One region of the Chloroflexus sp. MS-CIW-1 genome, then DNA from elsewhere that is predicted to be linked to it. Evidence: riboswitches for the same ligand, from Rfam matches in the RefSeq annotation. Region 1 holds a riboswitch; the other holds the start of a gene.

Region 1 (4,215 bases):
CCACTATTCACCGCGTGCCTTGGGGACGCAGGCTTCCGGCGGACGTTAGGTGGTGTGCGACGGGCAAGAGCGGTGAGCGTCTAAGCACACCGGTGAAGGCGGGGTCGGCGCCCATCCCTCCGGTTGCGGGGACGGACATAATAACTGAAACACCTCAGACCTAGACGATAACCCTTACCGACACCGCCGAGGGTCGGCATTGCCGGAGGGATAGGACCGCCAGGGATACGGCATTGGCAGGGGAGAATGGTATCACACCCGTATCACGTCCGACAAGGGATTTATCGCGGTCTCTGCTCAGAAATCGCCTTCTTTAGCATATGGATAACTCCACAACGTTGCTTGCAGGACAATCGACTTGAACCATGCCTGATGCATACGCTCCACGTCGGCAGCCGAATGCCCTTTACGAGCGAGAAAATCTTTGATCGTCGCGGTAATGGGATAGATGAAGGCAATCATATAGCGCAATGGAATCATCGGTACTGACGACACGCCATCGGTCTGATTCTTCTTGGTACGGTAATGACGGAGCGCAATCTCCATCTGATAGTTCAGCCAATCCTGATCGTAAGGGCGCTGGCACGTATCGAGGATCCACTGCCCGAAACGTTGACGCACTCGTGCCAGGTAGTGTTCGATTGGCTGACCATCAGGACCGGTAAAATAGTAGAGCAGATGTTGGTGTGAACCGACGAAACCGTACCACAGATCGAGGATCGTCTCGACCTGGTCTTTAAGCACCTCACCCGCCATGCGCAAATACTGCTCGTCTTCATCACTCCACAACACGGTTTGTTTCAGCAAAGCAAATTCTTCCTCACTGATCGGCGATTGGGCTACTGCCGCCGTACCATATGTGTAGCCGGGAATACTTACATCACTCATCGCTACCCTCCCTGGTTTGTTCTTAATCCTTATCCTGCGTTTGACAAGATCAGTCTAGACGCGCTATGATGATAAGTAAAATAGAAGGTTCTTATCTTTTCAATAAGTTACACTTATCAGACTATGGAACTTCGCCAACTACGTTATTTCCTGGCTGTCGTCGATGAAGGACACTTTACCCGTGCCGCTGAAAAGCTCTACATTTCACAACCGGCTCTATCGCAACAGATCAAGTTGCTCGAAGAGGAAATCGGCGCAGTGCTACTTGAACGAATCGGACGACGCATTCGCCTGACTGCCGCTGGAGAAATCCTCGCCACCCATGCTCGTCGTGCCTTGCAAGAATTGGCGGAAGCGCAAACCGCACTTGCTGAACTGGCCGGTTTACAACGGGGGGTTCTACAGATCGGTGTGGTACAGACGGTGAACGCCTACCTGATCCCAGATCTCGTCGCGGCTTTTGCCACAACCTATCCAGCTATTCGTCTACACATTGAAGAGTTAGCGGCCAGCGATATTGAGCAGGGTGTAGCCGAAGGCCGACTACAACTTGGTATCAGTTTCACTCCTGCTGAGACGAGTGGAATTGTAGGTGAAGACTTGTTCACGGAAGAGCTGGTTCTGATCGTTGGCAGGCAGCATCCGTGGGCACATCTTCCGCAAGTACCGGTACAGGCGTTACACCAACAGCCGTTGATCCTGCTCTCGCCTGCATTCTGTACCCGGCGGTTGTGGGATCGTTGCGCCCACACGGCAGGAATAGAGCCACAGGTACTGGTCGAAATGAATACGATTAGCAATATTCTGGCTGCGGTACGGCAACTCTCAGTGGCTACTGTGTTACCTTCTTTCGTGTTATGTAATCAACCCGACCTTATTGGCATTCCACTTGTAGACCCAACCCCACGACGAACGGTTGGGTTCCTCTTCCGCCACCACGGCTATCGTTGTGCGGCAACTCAGGCATTTGTCGCAATGGTTCACGATAGACTCGCCGTAAGCGGGTTAACAGCATTTATTAGAGGTTAACACCAGCGTTTTTGGGTTTTGTCGGTGTTCGCCAGGGAATGTCTTTCGCAACCCCACGGTTGCACGTTGTTCCACCCGCTATCAGCATGCCGTCAACGCAGTGCACGGTAGGAACAGTTTCCCCTCCTCACCTTCCCCCAACCCCCTTTCAATCTCCCACTAGGGGCAGGGAAAGGAGATGTGCCGGGATGCGCGGTTCTTCTTCACCTTCACGGAAAGCGGAAGGGTGTTAGCAAGAGCATCAGTCCCTCTCATTTCCTAATCTTCTCATTATGCCCGCTTCCAAAGGGTTCTTTTCTCACATGTCCATCCGACGCAAACCGGTGGTCTCGTTATGCGGGTACGAACAACATCCGTTAACAAACTCAACCAAAACCTGAACACTTCGAGCAGCCCTGAAGAACCCAAAAAACGCTTGACACGCACGCTCGTCTTCGGATATATTATAAATGTTCCGTAGGGGCGCTTCGCGATGTATGCGAGGCTGAGAGGCACCCTTGCACCTGATCCGGGTAATGCCGGCGTAGGAAATCGGAACGGATCTGAACAATATCCCCCGGTATCGCCGCTTTTCCCCTCTCGTGCAATGTGCTTCCTGCGGGCAAGTGCCTCATCTAGACGCAGGGAGGATTGTGATGCGTTTCACCGAAACACTTTGGGAATCGATTACCGACATCTACAAGGCGATTATTCAGCACCCCTTTAATGAAGAATTGGCCCAGGGTACACTCCCACGCGAGAAATTCGCCTTCTACATGCAGCAAGACGCGCTCTACCTGGCTGATTTTGCGCGAGCGCTAGCGACAATGGCCGGACGATCACCTGACGAAGCTGCGATTCTTCAGTTTGTTCACTTTGCTGAAGGGGTAGCGGTTGTCGAACGTTCGTTGCATAACACCTATTTCCGCGAATTTGGGATCGATACGCCAACCCGCCAACAAGCACCTGCATGCTTTGCGTATACCAATTTCTTACTGGCTACCGTAGCTACTCGTAGTTATGAAGAAGGGATGGCGGCACTCCTGCCCTGTTTCTGGATCTATCGGGAAGTCGGTCACGACATCTACCGTCGAGCAGCCCCCAACAACCCCTATCAGAAGTGGATCGACACCTACGCCGGACAAGAATTTGATGAGGTGGTCAAACAGGCAATTGCGCTGACCAACAACCTCGCCGAACAGGTCTCGGCGACTCAACAACAGCGCATGCGCGATGCCTTTATCTATTCATCACGCCTCGAGTGGATGTTCTGGGACAGTGCGTATCGGCTGGAACAGTGGCTGCCATAGTATCTTTTACGCGATGTTCAGCGGCGTAAGGAGATTATGTAAGGATAGCCCTCACCCCTAGCCCCTCTCCCGCGCTGCGGATAGCCCTCACCCCTAGCCCCTCTCCCGCGCTGCGGGAGAGGGGTGATCTGGACAGCCGCAGGATCGCCCCTGCTCCGCTCTTCCCCCCTACGCTCCCGCCTGGTGGAAGAGGAAGGGGAAGGTGAGGGGCTGCCCTCACCCCTAGCCCCTCTCCCGCGCTGCGGATAGCCCTCACCCCCAGCCCCTCTCCCGCGCTGCGGGAGAGGGGTGATTTGGACAGCCGCAGGATCGCCCCTGCTCCGCGCATCCCCCCTACGCTCCCGCCTGGTGGGAGCGGAAGGGGGAAGGTGAGGGGCTGCCCTCACCCCCAGCCCCTCTCCCGCAGCGTGGGAGAGGAAGCGGAAGGGGAAGGTGAGGGACATAATCTCTCCCCTTCCTCTCCCGCAGCGTGGAAGAGGAAGGGGAAGGGGAAGGTGAGGGACACAATCTCCCCCCTCCTCTCCCGCAGCGTGGAAGAGGAAGGGGAAGGGGAAGGTGAGGGACACAATCTCCCCCCTCCTCTCCCGCAGCGTGGGAGAGGAGGGGGGCAGGGGGGGAAGGTGAGGGGGTTCCGCTCAGGAAGCAGCCGGTGTCAGTGCATCGCTCCGCTGAGGAACAGAAAGGGTCGTTGTCACATCATCTGGCGGTAAGAGGGCAATACTTAACACTTCATCAAGGGTCTCAACCGGAATGAAGGTCATCTCAGCACTCACGGCTGCGGGCAAATCTTCGAGGTCGAGCAGATTGCGTTTAGGCAAGATAATAGTCCGAATACCGGCCCGATGTGCGCCGAGCGCCTTCTCTTTAATACCGCCGATTGGCAACACCCGCCCGCGCAGCGAAATCTCACCGGTCATCGCAATGTCATCGCGTACCAGACGACCAGTTGCGGCTGAAGCCAGTGCTGTCGCCATCGTAATCCCCGCCGAAGGACCATCTTTCGGCACTG
Region 2 (4,215 bases), on a different contig from region 1:
TCAGCGTCCGGCGCCTGATGCGCCACTGGCGCCGACGCCCATTTCGATTGATCACCTGATTATGGAGGGGGTACGACGGATCGATGAATGGGAACGCATTCGCGATCGCATTCCATCGACCGACCTGGTGCCTCGTTTTCTGGCGCCTCCAGGGGAAAAGCTCAAGGGTATGCGCCTTGCCCCTGATGAGTGGAAGGTCTTTGCCCGGATTAATGGTCGTGATACCCTGGCTGAAATTGCTCAAAAGACTGGGTTGAGCGATTTTGATGTGTGCCGTGCGGTCTACGGTTTTCTGACCGCCGGAATGCTGGAGTTGGTCAAGCGACAGCGTGTGCTGGCTGCCGGTATGCCACCGGTCGAACAGCCGCGTCTAAAGAAGAGCCTTGTTAACCGGATCATCAATCGGATCCGCAGCATGTAGCTGGGGCCGGAGCATCGGAGCGGAGGGCTGTGTGCAGACGGTAAAGATGGTGATCAGCGGCGCCGTGAACGCCGGCAAAACCGAGTTTATTAAGACGATCTCGGAAATTGAGGTTGTCTCTACGGAGCGCCGGGCGACCGACGATACTCGACTGATCAAGAAGGAAACAACTGTCGCGATGGATTTTGGGCGCATCGCGATCTCTGATGATCTCGTGCTCCATCTCTTTGGAACACCGGGACAAAAACGCTTCGACTTTATGTGGGAGATCCTGGCCGAAGGTATGCTTGGTCTGGTGATCCTGGTCGATAGTACGCGCCCCGAAACGTTCCGAGAGACGAACCGAATCATCGATTTTTTCGTCTCGTACCGCGATACACCGTATGTGATTGCGGCCAATAAGCAGGATCGCCCTAATGCGTGGTCGCCAGAAGAGTTGCGTCTGGCGTTGCGTCAACCACCGCACATTAAAGTGTTACCCTGTACCGCAACTGATCGGGAGAGCGTCAAAAATGTGCTGCTTGAATTACTTTACGTAATCCAAGAGCGCAGCGAAGATTAAATGCGCTTCATTTTTGGCATGGCTTTGTGATGAGTAGAAATCGTTTTTGCTCATTACAAAGCCATAAAAGTCGGTTGATAAGTTTCAAAAGCCATTTGGCGCATCAGCAAGGGATAAAGGTCTTGACAGATACGGTATACTGCTTTCTGAAAAGGTTGTTGTGAATGGATGTTAAGGAGGACTGCACCAATGCAGAAGACGGATTTTATCAAGGCGGTAGCTGAGCGGGCGAAGGTTTCACAGAAAGAGACGAAGCAGATCATTGACGCTGCACTCGATGTGATTACTGAGGCGCTGGCCCGTGGTGAGAAGGTGACACTTACCGGTTTCGGGACGTTTGAAGTACGCACCCGCCAGGAACGCGATGGGGTTAATCCGCAAACTGGTGAGAAGATACGCATTCCCGCCACGAAGACCCCTGGCTTCAGTGCCAGTAGCACGTTGAAAGAAGCGGTAAAGGGCTAGGCTGGGCCTGTCAGACCAATATGAGGAACAACGAAAGGGATGCGGTAACGCCGTATCCCTTTCGTGTACGTAAGCATCTTCATTTCAGTTTGTGTTCGTAGTCGCAACTACGCTGAGGAAATAGTCACGTCCACGACGGATGAACCCTATCAGTCGTGGCGAGGCACTGCCTTGCCCCAACCTCGCGACCATTGTCGGAGTGGGTAGCGGTGCAACGGATGTATCCCCGTGGACGGGCGCAGCGGCGCCTGCGCCCCAACCGATCTCCTGACGAACACGACCAAAATCTGACAATGCCTAAAGCCCCGACTGTGCCACGTGGCGCATTGACGGCAAGCTGTATCTGCGGCTATAATAAGGCTGACGGGCCGCTAGCTCAACGGCAGAGCAATCGGCTCATAACCGACAGGTTCTCGGTTCGAATCCGAGGCGGCCCACCAGAGGCGACTGCTATAATGCTGTCGCCGATTTTTATTCGAGTGAGAGAGTGCTCTCTTCACCTTTATGCGGTTGCTGAAAAATGGGGTACGAGCAGCAAGAGTGGCTGCCAACCGTCCGCCATAACTCTCTCTTTCCCTCCTTACGTGTGGGAGTGAACGAGGTATGCAGGGAAGGTGAGGAGCTTGCCGATGTTATCAACTTTGACCAGAGCAGCACCTGCTCGTCAGCGCTGGAAGCAGCATCTTTCTGAGCGCACAGCAATCCGGCCAGGCCGGTCGGGTGCAAACGTTGAACAGCCCTCAGCCTGCGCAAGCTGCTTGACAGCCATTCAAATTCCTTCTATTATTTTTTCCAAAATCATCTGCACAACCGGGGGAGCCGGAAGAGTCCGGCTGAGAGTGCGGCCCGATAGATGCCGCTGACCCTTTGAACCTGATCTGGGTTATGCCAGCGGAGGGAGGTTTCACGGGTTTTAATACCGTCATTCCCTACCGTCGGAATGGCGGTATTTTGTTTTTCGGAGTTCGTCAATCGAAGGGAGTGAACGATGGCCTCAATCACTGTCAGCTTTGAAGTATTGCCCGGTGGTTTGCCCGATAAGGCAACAACCTATGCCGCAGTTGATGCTGCTATCGCTGTCGTGGCTGCAAGCGGTCTGCCGTACCGGGTCGGGCCGATGGAAACGACGATTGAAGGTGATTACGATGCCATTATGGCTGTCATCAAGCAAGCTCAAGAAGCCGTCCTGGCGGCTGGCGCCAGTCGTGTGTTTACCCTGATTAAGGTGGACTACGATCCGAACGGTTCTTCAATTGCCGAAAAGCTAGCGAAGTATGAGTGACGAGGTTGCTGCCCCAATTTCTGTACCACCGACGCCGACGACGGCTCGTGCGCTATGGCGCCGTCGTCTGGATGAGTACGGCCCGTCAATCCTACTCGTTATCCTCTTGCTGTTCCTCTGGGAAGGCATCGTCTGGTATCTTACCATCCCTGACTGGCTTCTGCCGCCACCGTCACGGATCGCAACGACACTGATTGCCAGTCTCCCGATCCTGCTCGGTCATACGCTGGCCACACTCACCGTCACCATTCCTGGCTTTAGCTTAGCATTGATCGGCGGTTTTAGTTTGGGGATAGCGTTGGATGCATCGCCCCTGTTGCGGCGAGCAATCTACCCTTTGCTGGTTACTTCACAGACAGTGCCGATTGTGGCGATTGCGCCACTCTTGGTCGTTGGTTTTGGCTTTGGTCTCTTGCCAAAAGTGATCGTCGTCGCCCTGGTGACCTTCTTTCCCATTGTGGTGAACACAATTGATGGCCTGCAGAACGCCGATCGTGATCAGCGCCGTTTGCTGGAAGCGATGGGGGCAAACTACTGGCAATTGCTGCGCCTGTTACGGTTGCGGGCCGCATTGCCTGCTATGTTCACCGGGATTAAGGTGGCAATTACCTACAGTGTTATTGGTGCGGTTTTGGCTGAGTGGATCGGCGCCAGCACTGGACTTGGCGTCTATATCGCCCGCTCGTTGCGAGCTTTCCGTACCGATCAGGTCTTTGTTGCTGCCCTGGTTACGTCGCTTTTGACCATCGTTCTTTTTACCCTGGTAAGTTTGCTCGAACGCAAGATCGTCTTCTGGAAAGGAGAACACTGATGCGCAAATGGCTGATACTTGTACTGATATTCGTCTTGACGGCCTGTGGCAATGCCACTACTTCTGTACCGGCAACCCCTGAGCGGCCCCTAACTACGGTGCGGATTGGATTAGACTGGACGCCAAATACGAACCATACCGGTCTCTACGTGGCGCAGATGCAAGGCTACTATGCAGATCAAGGGTTGCAGGTTGAGATTCTCGGTGCGCAAGAGGGTGGTACGGTCGAGCAACTCGTTGCCACCGGACGACTCGATTTTGGTATCTCGTATCAGGAAGGCGTCACTCAGGCTCGGGTGGAAGGCGTCCCGATTGTCTCTATTGCAGCTATCATTCAACACAATACCAGCGGTTTTGCCAGTCGGGTCGAAGAGGGTATCACCAGCCCACGCGATTTTATTGGCAAAAAATATGGGGCATTTGGTTCACCAATCGAGGAAGCGGTTATTCGTGGGTTGCTCGAGTGTGCGGGTGTTGGCGATCAGTTCGACCAGGTACGGTTTGTTGACATCGGGAGTTCCGATTTTTTTGTCGCTACCGAACGTGATGAGGTTGATTTTGTCTGGATTTTTAAGGGATGGACTGGTATAGAGGCTGAGGTGCGCGGTATCCCTTTGAATATTGTGATGATGAATGATGTGCAGTGCATTCCCGACTATTACACGCCGGTTATC

The links. Region 1 has a riboswitch for thiamine pyrophosphate ahead of tenA (thiaminase II). Riboswitches for the same ligand answer to the same signal wherever they lie in the genome.
Region 2: another riboswitch for thiamine pyrophosphate. It lies ahead of QTO31_RS11620 (MTH1187 family thiamine-binding protein); the one in region 1 lies ahead of tenA (thiaminase II).

Annotation. Positions count from the first base shown of each region.
Region 1 is NZ_JAUBWR010000003.1:191,170-195,384, forward strand. Features, by position in the region: gene QTO31_RS17950 (protoglobin domain-containing protein) at 298-888, opposite strand; gene cynR (transcriptional regulator CynR) at 1,012-1,917, shown strand; TPP riboswitch at 2,366-2,465, shown strand; gene tenA (thiaminase II) at 2,553-3,206, shown strand; gene lon (endopeptidase La) at 3,842-4,215, opposite strand, start outside.
Region 2 is NZ_JAUBWR010000001.1:2,908,794-2,913,008, reverse strand. Features, by position in the region: gene QTO31_RS11640 (DUF4388 domain-containing protein) at 1-421, shown strand, start outside; gene QTO31_RS11635 (GTP-binding protein) at 453-983, shown strand; gene QTO31_RS11630 (HU family DNA-binding protein) at 1,173-1,448, shown strand; tRNA gene QTO31_RS11625 (tRNA-Ile) at 1,814-1,888, shown strand; TPP riboswitch at 2,251-2,365, shown strand; gene QTO31_RS11620 (MTH1187 family thiamine-binding protein) at 2,437-2,730, shown strand; gene QTO31_RS11615 (ABC transporter permease) at 2,723-3,541, shown strand; gene QTO31_RS11610 (ABC transporter substrate-binding protein) at 3,541-4,215, shown strand, end outside.